Regions from separate parts of the Cupriavidus sp. CER-90 genome, predicted to be linked through region 2. Evidence: predicted binding sites of a transcription regulator. Region 2 holds the regulator's gene; each other region holds the start of a gene.
The links. The regulator FNR, encoded in region 2, switches genes on or off when oxygen is low (the NO sensors DNR and NnrR bind a similar motif). The targets are predictions, from matches to a motif close to TTGATNNNNATCAA.
Positions count from the first base shown of each region.

Region 1: a site for FNR is predicted at 1,645-1,658, ahead of hemN (oxygen-independent coproporphyrinogen III oxidase). Genes of this name have one in related genera too.
Region 3: a site for FNR is predicted at 1,862-1,875, ahead of AC24R4_RS12330 (fatty acid desaturase). Genes of this name have one in related genera too.

Region 1 covers NZ_JBYGYM010000002.1:1,470,285-1,473,832, forward strand. The annotation lists gene AC24R4_RS17265 (ATP-binding protein) at 1-282, shown strand, start outside; gene AC24R4_RS17270 (ABC transporter substrate-binding protein) at 304-1,476, opposite strand; gene hemN (oxygen-independent coproporphyrinogen III oxidase) at 1,721-3,190, shown strand; gene AC24R4_RS17280 (c-type cytochrome) at 3,289-3,548, opposite strand, start outside.
Region 2 covers NZ_JBYGYM010000002.1:2,830,655-2,834,202, forward strand. The annotation lists gene ccoG (cytochrome c oxidase accessory protein CcoG) at 1-1,200, shown strand, start outside; gene AC24R4_RS23570 (FixH family protein) at 1,248-1,457, shown strand; gene AC24R4_RS23575 (hypothetical protein) at 1,454-1,699, shown strand; gene fnr (fumarate/nitrate reduction transcriptional regulator Fnr) at 1,783-2,508, opposite strand; gene AC24R4_RS23585 (sulfite exporter TauE/SafE family protein) at 2,594-3,361, shown strand.
Region 3 covers NZ_JBYGYM010000002.1:392,857-396,404, forward strand. The annotation lists gene AC24R4_RS12320 (adenosine deaminase) at 1-361, shown strand, start outside; gene guaD (guanine deaminase) at 446-1,789, shown strand; gene AC24R4_RS12330 (fatty acid desaturase) at 1,964-3,145, shown strand; yybP-ykoY riboswitch at 3,213-3,434, shown strand; gene AC24R4_RS12335 (TMEM165/GDT1 family protein) at 3,465-3,548, shown strand, end outside.

The sequences.
Region 1 (3,548 bases), 1.4 Mb from region 2:
GCCCACCGCTATGGCGGCGCCGCGCACATCATCCTCACCGACACCCCCGAGCGCGTCTCGATCGACGTCTGCGACAACGGGCCCGGCATTCCGCCGGCCGAACTGCAGCGCGTGCTGGAGCCGTTCTATCGGCTGGAGTCCTCGCGCAGCCGCGCCACCGGCGGCGTGGGCATGGGCCTGTCGATCGCCGCCGATATCGTGGCGCGCCACGGTGGCGAACTGAAGCTGACCAACCGGGCGGAGGGCGGGCTGCGCGTCAGCATCACACTGCCGCGCGCCTGATCGAAGCGAGCCAGCCCACGCTCAGGCGCGCTGCGGCAGGCCGCTCTTGCCGATCGCCGCCAGCTGCACGTACTGCGACCCACGCAGGCCCCGCGTGAAGTCGAGCGTGAAGTCCCCGACGTCGATGCGGGCCTGCAGCGCGCGCCGCAATTCCGCCGGGCCCGACGCCTTCATGCCGGCAGCCGCGCGCACCAGCCAGGCCGCACCGATATAGCCGGCCAGCGTGGCAGGCGAGGGCGGCTCGTCCAGGTACTGCTTCATGCGGGCCACGTGCTCCTTGACGACGCGCAGCGTCGATTCCTGCGGCCCCGGTGCTATCTGCGTCACGACCATGCCGCCCGCGTAGCCGGCGCCCAGGATCTCGCGCGCCGCCGACGGACTGACCGCCGAAAGGCCGACCAGAAACCCGTACCAGTTTTGCGCCGCCAGTGCGCGGCCCAGGCTGCCATAGGCCAGCGTGTCGCCCGCGACGATCACTGCGCCCGGCCGGGCCGCGGCAATGCGCCGTGCGCTGTCGTCGACATTGCCAATCAGCGCCACGGCGCGCGTCGAGATGTCCTTTTCCAGGCGCGCCAGCCACGGGGTGCCGACGCCGAGCGTGCCGGCCGCGAAGTCGGGCGACACCGCCAATGCGATGCCGGTCAGCCCGTAGCTGCGCAGCTGATGCACGGCGGCGTCGAGTTCGGCCTGATAGTCGGCGCGCGTGAACCATACGTTGTCGGCGCTCAGCGCCAGCCCCGACAGCGGCGCGACGATCTGCACCCCGCGCCGCGTCAGGTCGGCCGAGCCGGCCAGCGTGGGCAGCAGGCTGTCGCCAGGCCCGAACAGCACCTCGGCACGTTCGTTGTCGGCCAGCGCCACGGCCTGTGCGACGGCGGCGCGCGGGTTCGAGGCGTCCGCATCGCGCACCACGTGCACGATGCGCAGCCCGCCATTGCCGGCCGGCGACGCATTGAAGGCATCAAACATCACCTTGGCGCCGGCCAGATAATCGCGCGCCTGATCGGCCTGCGGCCCCACGCGGTCCACCAGGTGGCCCACTACGAGCTGGCGGCGCAGGACCTGGCCAGCCGGCTGCGCCATCGCGGGCAGCACGGCGGCGGACGTCAGGGCGCCGAGTCTCTGCAAGGCGCGGCGGCGGCCCGTCGAAGCGGGCGGACACGCGGGGGGCGACTGCGGCAAGGCTGGGCGCATGGCATTGAGAGTCGGATGGACAGGATGTACGGCGGAAGCGAGTGCGGCTGGACTTGGTACTCGGCGAGCCGGGCCCGAGACTATCGGCCCTTCATGACGCTTCCGTGACTTTTGCCCGACATGAGGCCCCCCGTTGGCGGGGCTGGCAGGTGTAGGGGCGCCATGATCTTGATGCGCATCAAGGTTGTTGCACCGTGCGAGGCATAGCATCGATTGTCATTCCGCCCACAAATCGAGTTTCCGCATGTCCGCCCCCATTCCAGACGCCGCCGGCACGGCTTTCGACCGCCGCGCGCTTGCCGATTTCCGCAGCCTGGCCGGCCGTATCGACGGCAACGGCCCCCGCTATACCTCCTATCCCACCGCCGACCGCTTCCACCATGACGTGGGCGACGCCGGCTACCAGACTGCGCTGCAGGCGTGCCGCGCCGATTCGCCGGCCCCGCTGTCGCTGTATCTCCATATCCCGTTCTGCGAAAACATCTGCTACTACTGCGGCTGCAACAAGATCATCACCAAGGATCACAGCCGCAGCGCGCAGTATGTCGACTACCTGTCGCGCGAAATGGCGATGGTCGCCGGGCGCCTGGGCGAGCGACGCGCCGTGATGCAGTCGCACTGGGGCGGCGGCACGCCGACCTTCCTCGACCCCGATGAAATGCGCCGGGTCATGGCGGCGCTGCACACACATTTCGTGCTGCTGCCGGAGGGCGAACATTCGATCGAGATCGATCCGCGCCGCGTCACCGACGAACGCATGGACCTGCTGGCCGAACTCGGCTTCAACCGCATCAGCCTGGGCGTGCAGGATTTCGACCAAGAGGTGCAGGAAGCCGTGCACCGGGTGCAGTCGTATGAAGACACGCGCGCCGTGGTGGAGGCGGCGCGGCGCCTGGGATTCCAGTCGGTCAGCGTGGACCTGATCTACGGCCTGCCGCACCAGACCACGGCGCGCTTTGGCAAGACCATCGAAAAGGTGCTGGCGCTGCGGCCCAACCGGCTGTCGGTGTACAGCTACGCCCACCTGCCGCATGTGTTCAAGCCGCAACGCCGTATCGATGCCGCAACACTGCCGCCGGCGGCCGAGAAGCTCGACATCCTGGTGTCGACGATCGAACGGCTGACCGCCGCCGGCTACGTCTATATCGGCATGGATCACTTTGCGCTGCCCGACGACGACCTGGCGATCGCCCAGCGCGAAGGCCGGCTGCAACGCAATTTCCAGGGCTATGCCACGCACGCCGGCTACGACCAGATCGGTCTTGGCGTATCGGCCATCGGCGCCGTGGCCGGGCACTATGTCCAGAACGCCCGCACCACGGACGACTACTACGCCGCGATCGATGCCGGGCGCCTGCCGGTGGTGCGCGGTTTCGAGATGTCCGCCGACGATCATCTGCGCAAGGCCATCATCGGCGCGCTGATGTGCAACGGCACGCTGGACATTGCCGAGGTGGAAAAGACCTACGGCATCGACTTTGCCACCACCTTCGCCGCCGAGCTGGCCGACCTGGACAGGCTGGCGGAGGACCACCTGGTACGCCGCACGCCGGCCCGCATCGACATTACCGAACTGGGACGCCTGCTGGTACGCCGCGTGGCCATGGTCTTCGACCGCTACCTGCGCGACGACGCCGCCCGCCCGCAACCGGCGCCCAGCGCCGCCAACGATGCCCAGGCGATTCCGCTGGTGCGCTATTCGCGCGTGGTCTAGCGACAGCGGCCACGCCAGAAACGAAAAAGCCCGCGACAGATTCGCGGGCTTTTTGCTGGGCGCGGGCCCGGTGGGCCGGGCCTGGTCTGAAGCGACGCTTATTTGGCTGCGTTGGCCATGTAGTCCGATGCGGCGATCACGTCCGCATCCGGACCGGCGTAGCCACCCTTGGGCGGCATCACACCCTTGCCCTTGAGCGCGTAGTTGTGAACCACGTCCATGCCTTCCTTGAGGCGCGGAGCCCAGGCGGCCTTGTCGCCGAACTTCGGCGCACCGGCCACGCCGGCAGCGTGGCACGCGGCGCAAACCTGTTCGTAGACCTTCTTGCCCGTGTCGGCCGACGCCGCAGCCGGGGCAG
Region 2 (3,548 bases):
TGGCCGCAGGACGTGATCTACCTGGCGGTGCTGCTGGTCATCTCGGCGCTGGCACTGTTCCTGTTTACGGCCATCGCCGGACGGTTGTTCTGCGGGTACGCGTGCCCACAGACGGTCTATACCGAGATCTTCATGTGGATCGAGCGCCGGGTGGAGGGCGACCGCATCGCCCGCATCCGGCTGGACGGCGATCCGTGGAGCCTGCGCAAGATTCGCCTCAAGGCGACCAAGCACGCGCTGTGGATCCTGATCGCGCTGTGGACGGGCTTTACGTTCATCGGCTATTTCGCACCGATCCGCGAACTGGGCGGCGAGGTCCTGCACTGGACCCTGGGCCCGTGGCAGGCGTTCTGGATGCTGTTCTATGCGTTTGCCACGTGGGGCAACGCCGGCTTCATGCGCGAGCAGGTGTGCAAGTACATGTGTCCGTACGCGCGCTTCCAGAGCGTGATGGTGGACCGCGACACCTACGTCGTCACCTATGACGTGGGCCGTGGCGAACCGCGCGGCAGCCGGTCGCGCAAGGCGGACCACCACGCGGCTGGCCTGGGCGACTGCGTGAACTGCAGCATCTGCGTACAGGTGTGTCCGACCGGGATCGACATCCGCGACGGCCTGCAGTACGAGTGCATCGGCTGCGGCGCGTGCATCGACGCCTGCGACCAGGTCATGGACAAGATGGAGTATCCGCGCGGGTTGATCCGGTACACATCGGAAAACGCGATGCGCAAGAAGCTGTCGGCATCGGATGCCCGCAAGCGGCTGATGCGTCCGCGCACGATCGTCTACACGGCGATCTGGCTCGCCTTGACGGCGGGCTTCGTCACATCGCTGGCCATGCGGGCGCCGCTCAAGGTCGACATCATTCGCGATCGTGGCGCGCTCGGGCGCGAAGTGGAAGGGCGCTGGATCGAGAACGTGTACCGGCTGCAGCTGATCAATGCCACCGAGGCGCCGATGAAGTTTCACGTGCAGGCGCAGAGCGACGCGTTGCAGGGCATGGTCGTGGAGTACGACCATGGCGCGGAATCGCTGTCGCCCACGTCGAACCGGCTGCTGCCGATCCGGATTCGTGTGCCGATCGACGATGCGAAGCAGGGTACGCACAAGATCGAGGTGACGGTCACCGCCGAGACCGAAACCGATCGGAAAGTGGATATCCGGCAAAGCACGAGTTTCATCGTGCCTCGCGATCTGTGATGCTGTCACGGATGGTGAGCCGGGACGAATGCCAATAGGAGAGCGCAATGACCCAACACCCCGCAAAGCCCTGGTACAGGGAGCCATGGCCCTGGATTCTGATGAGTGGTCCGCTGCTGGCGATGGTCGCCTGCGGTATCACGATCTGGCTGGCAAACACCCATGCCGATGTGCCGGTGACCGATGCCACGCGCCACGGCCTAGTGGTCGAGAAGGCCGGTGCCGACCGCGCTGAACCCGCTGCGAGGCGCCCATGAGACTGCGCTGGCTGATGTGGGTGCTATGGCCGGCGTTTCTGATGGGCGGTGCGGCCACGGCGGTGGTGTTCTCGGTGGTGGATCCCGGCGACCTCAGCTTCTTCGGACAACCGGTGGAAGCTTCCCGGCAGGCGATCTACACCGTTGGCTTCCTGGTCGCGTGGTTGTTCTGCGCGTTGTCCAGCGGCCTCACGCTGTACACGATGCCGGTGAAGCTCAGCGACACCGATGAACTCGAATAGCAATGCAGAACAGGCGCTGCAAACAGAAAGGCCGCGCTGGATGGCTCCGGCGCGGCCTTTGTCGTGATGTGTGGCCCAGGCATTCAGCAGGACCGGCTGTACACCTGCTTGATGCCTGCCATATCGACGAGCTTCACATGTCGCTGACGAATCTGGATCAGGCCTGCTTCGGCAAAGCGCGAGAACAGGCGGCTGACGGTCTCGAGTTTCAGGCCCAGGTAGCTGCCGATTTCCTCGCGGCTCATGCGCAGCACGAACTCGGTGGACGAATAACCGCGTGCCGACAGACGCTCGGACATGTTGACGAGAAATGCCGCCAAACGCTCTTCGGCGCGCATCGATCCGAGCGTGATCAGCATGACCTGGTCCTGCGAGATTTCCTTGCTCATCAGACGCAGGAACTGGCCTTGCAGGGAGGGCAGGATGCTCGACAGCGATTGCAGGTCGTCGTAGCGTACGACGCAGACTTCGGCGTCTTCCAGCGCGGTGGCGTCGGACGCGTGCTGCATCTCGCTGAGGCCATCGAGGCCGATGACTTCACCGGGCAGGTGGAAGCCCGTGATCTGTGTGCGCCCGTCTTCCATCGTGACGTGCGTCTTCAGTGTGCCGAAGCGAATGGCGTAGACCGCATTGAGCGGTTCGCCCATGCGGTAAAGCGTTTCGCCCTTGTGAACACGCACGCGTTCCTGCACGAGCGTGTCCATCTTCGCCAGGTCTTGTTGCGACATGCCCACGGGCAGGCAAAGCTGGCCCATGGCACACGTTGAGCAACGGGGCGACATCTCGGTGACGGGAATGGAAGTCAACAATTGAAGTGCTCGTTATGAATGCGCTTGCAGCGAGGGCGCGATGCAGGCATTTTACAGCGTCATGTGACGCAGAAGCGAGGAACAGTTGCCTTTTGGTGTGCTTTTAAGCGTTTTTCTGATGGCATTGCTCGGTGGCATGCATTGCGCGGCCATGTGTGGAGGAATTGCTATTGCCGCGGAGCAGAAACAGCACCGCGATGTGGCAATTGTCATACACCGTACCGCTCGCCAGTGGTGGACTGCGCTGTGCATCATGCATGCGGGCCGCATCACGACATACATGCTGCTGGGTGCGGTGATGGGTGCTGTCGGTGCGACGGCGTGGCGGCAGGAGTATCTGCCAATGCAGCGATGGCTTTATGCAGCGGGCAGCATGATGCTGGTGCTCACCGGTGTGTGGCTGTTGCGTGGACGCGTGATGCGTTCCGACTGGATCGAGCGGCTGGCCTCGCTGGCCGCCGTGCACGTGGTGCAGCGTGCGCGGGCCATGACCGCCCGACTGCCGGTGCGGCTACGCGGCGAGCGTCGCGCAAGGCCGCTGTTGCGCCGATACGGTATGGGTCTGGCCTGGGGGCTGGTGCCATGCGGAATGATCTATGGCGCATTGGCGCTGGCACTGCTGGCAGGCAACGCGGTGTCGGGCGCGCTCGTGATGGGCGCGTTCGGACTGGGCACGCTGCCCAACCTGCTGGTGATCTCGGGGCTGTCGGGGTACCTGCGGCAACTCTCGCGCAAACCTGCGGTGCGGGTCGCGTCGGGGCTGGTGGTGATCGGCTTCGGCGTGCTCGGCGTGGCCCGGTCGATCTGGCTCCCGGACACGCTGGCCCAACACGGCTTTTGCGTGGTGTTCTGAATCGGCCACAAGGGCGGGTTGCGGGCGGGGCCGGGAATGCCATACAATCGACGGAACCACGGTATCGCGCCGCACCATTGCTCGGGGCGCCGCTGGGGCCGCATTCCTGATCTGGGGAGCGTGCCCAGGGTTTTCGGCCGCTCCGGTGCGCCGAGAACGTCTCAACAGTCCATCCGGTTCAAAAGAT
Region 3 (3,548 bases), 2.4 Mb from region 2:
GGCGCGGCTGGCGCGCGAACGCATTGCGCTGACCGTGTGCCCGCTGTCCAACCAGAAGCTGAAGGTGTATCCGGACCTGCGCGACCATTCGCTCAAGCAGCTGCTCGATGCCGGCGTGGCCGTGACGCTGCACTCGGACGATCCGGCCTACTTTGGCGGCTACATGAACGCCAACTGGGAAGCCACGTTCGACGCGCTGCCGCTGGATGCGGCCGACGCCCACAAGCTGGCGCGCAACAGTTTTGAAGCGGCCTTCCTGCCTGCCGTGCAGAAGGCCGAATTCCTGGCGGAGGTCGACCATTTCTGGTCGGCCGCGCCCATGACCCCGCCCGCGACGGCCCACGTGACTTCCACGAGCTAAAGCGGGCGCATACCCAGAACGCCGGACGCCGCGCCCGCTGCCAGACAGGCACGGGCGGGGCGCCGGCCGCCCCGAGACAAGACGATGACGACGACTTCCCCCGCCCCCCGCACCCATGGTGCCGTCACCCGCGCCATCCGCGGCCGCATCCTTCATTTTCTGCGCGACCCGCAGTTTCATGACGATGCCTATCAGTATTGGGAAGACGGCCTGCTGATCGTGACGGCCGGCCGCGTTGCCGCCGTCGGATCGTACGACAGGCTGGCGGGCGAGATGCCTGCCGGTGCCGAGGTGATCGACCATCGCGGCAAGCTGATCGTGCCGGGCTTTATCGACACGCACATCCACTATCCGCAGACCGACATCATCGCGTCGCCGTCGCCGGGGCTGCTGCACTGGCTCGACACCTACACGTTCCCCGAGGAACGCCGCTTCAGCGACGCCGCCTACGCGCGCGGCGTGGCCGACTTCTTCACCGACGAACTGCTGCGCAACGGCACCACCACGGCCATGGTCTGGAGCACCGTGCACGCCGCCTCGGCCGACGGCCTGTTCGCGGCCAGCCAGGCGCGCAACATGCGCATGATCACGGGCAAGGTGCTGATGGATCGCAACTGCCCCGACTTCCTGCGCGACACCGCCGAGTCCGGCGCGCGCGAATCGGCCGACCTGATCTCGAAGTGGCACGGCAAGGACCGCCTGGCCTATGCCATCACGCCCCGCTTTGCGCCGACATCGACCGAAGCACAGCTGGCCGCCTGCGGCGAGCTGGCCCGCGCCCACGACGACGTGTTTATCCAGACGCACGTGGCCGAGAACCGCGACGAGGTGAAATGGGTGGGCGAGCTGTTTCCCGACGCGCGCAGCTACCTGGACGTCTACGACCGCTACAACCTGCTGCGTCCGGGCGCGTTCTACGGCCACGCGATCTACCTGGACCCCGAGGACCGCCGCCGGCTGGCCGACAGCGGCGCGGCCGTGGCGCACTGCCCCACGTCGAACCTGTTCCTGGGCAGCGGGTTCTATGACTTCCACCAGTCCGACGCCAACCGCCTGAACGTGACGCTGGCCACCGACGTGGGCGGCGGCACGTCGTTCTCGATGTTCCGCACGATGAACGCGGCCCACAAGGTCGCCCGCATGGGCGGCTATCACCTGACCGCGCTGCGCATGTTCTACCTGGCCACGCGCGCCGCCGCCGAGGCGCTGGGCTGGCAGGACCGTATCGGCAGCTTCGAGCCGGGCTGCGAGGCCGACTTCGTGGTGCTGGACCCCGAGGCCACGCCGCTGATCGCGCGTCGCAGCCATCGCTCGGCATCGCTGGAGGAGCAACTGTTCGCGTTTGCGATGCTGGGCGACGACCGCGTGATCGACAGCGTCTACATCATGGGCGAGCAGGCTTCGGCCGATGCGCCGCTGGCAGCCTGACGACGGCTCGCCACTTCGACAAGGGGCTTTCCGGTCGCATGCGAACGAAAAGCCCCTTTTAGAGGTCTTGTATTGACCGGAATCAACACAACCGTCATCAAACCCTTCTAGCCTGTCGCATCCGTGCGCCCTCGAAGACTGGGCGCCACCGCATTCCGACTCGCTGGACCATCGATGACTGCCCGATCCGACACGATTTCCCCTGCCGATGCCCAAGACATCGGCACGGCGGCCGCCCCCGGCGCCTCCCGACAGACCCGCCCTTCCGGCAACGTTTCCCTGCCGGAACCGATCGCCTTCGAGGCACCGTTTCCCAATCGCAAGACCATCCGCAGCTGGCTGATCCCGCTGGGCCAGCGCAGCACGTCGCGCGCGCTGTTCCTGTTCGCGTTCGACTACGCGCTGTTCGCGGCCGTGCTGGCCGGCGTGGTGCTGCTGTCGGCATGGTGGGCCAAGGTGGGCCTGGGCGTGCTGGCGGGCCTGATCATCGCGCGGCTGTTCATCATCGGCCACGATGCCTGCCACCAGAGCCTGACCGACCATCGCGGCCTGAACAAATGGCTGGGCCGGCTGACCTTCCTGCCGTCGCTGACGCCATACAGCCTGTGGGAAGTGGGCCATAACGTCGTGCATCACGGCTACACGAACCTGAAGGGCTTCGACTTCGTCTGGGCGCCCTACTCGCTGGAGGAATTCCGCGCGCTGCCTCGCTGTCGCCGCGTGATGGAACGCATCTACCGCAACGGCTTCGGCGCCGGGCTGTACTACCTGATCGAAATCTGGTGGTTCAAGCTGTTCTTCCCGAGCAAGCGCCAGATGGCCACGCGCCGCGCGATCTTCATGTGGGACTGCGCGCTTGTCGCGGCCTTCGGCGCGCTGTGGATCGGCGCGCTGGCGTGGCTGGCCATTGCCACCGACCAGTCCGTGCTGCTGATGATCGGCACCGGCTTCGTGCTGCCCTTCCTGGTATGGAACACCACGGTCGGCTTCGTGCTCTATGTGCACCACACGCATACGAGCGTGGCCTGGTACGACACCAAGCCGATGTGGGCCAAGGCCCAGCCGTTCGTGTCGACAACCGTGCATCTGCGCTTCGGCATGGGGATTGGCGCGGCACTGCATCACATCATGGAGCACACGGCACACCACGTGGACATGAGCGTGCCGCTGTATCAACTCAAGCGCGCCCAGGCGCTGCTGGAGCACGCGCTGCCGGGACGCATCATCATCGAGAACTTCTCGTGGCGCTGGTACTTCCAGACCGCGCGGCGCTGCAAGCTCTATGACTTCAAGGCGCTGTGCTGGACCGATTTCCGCGGTCGGCAGACCAGCGAGAACAGCCCGGTCCCGATCTGAGAATCATTCGCAAGGTATCGTAAAAACGCCAGATCGATGGACATGATCCATCGGTCTGGCTACAATGCGGGCTTCCATTGGGGAGTAGCCGCCCTGATCTGACCGCGCCGCGCAATGCGGCACCCGGAAGACAGGGGCGTACGTCAACAGACTTGACCAAATGCCGACATGGCAGGCGGTTATGGCGTGCGCAGCCAAGGACCTTGTGTCCGACGCCTGGCGAGACCGATGACCATACCTTTCTGGCCGGGCCGGGAAAGGTGTGTGTCATTGGCATCTCGCGAGATGCGTTTGCGGCCCGGTTCATGCACCAATAAAAATGGAATCGTTCCTCGTCTCCACAGGTATCGTCGCGCTCGCCGAAATGGGCGACAAGACGCAGCTGCTGTCGCTCGTGCTGGCC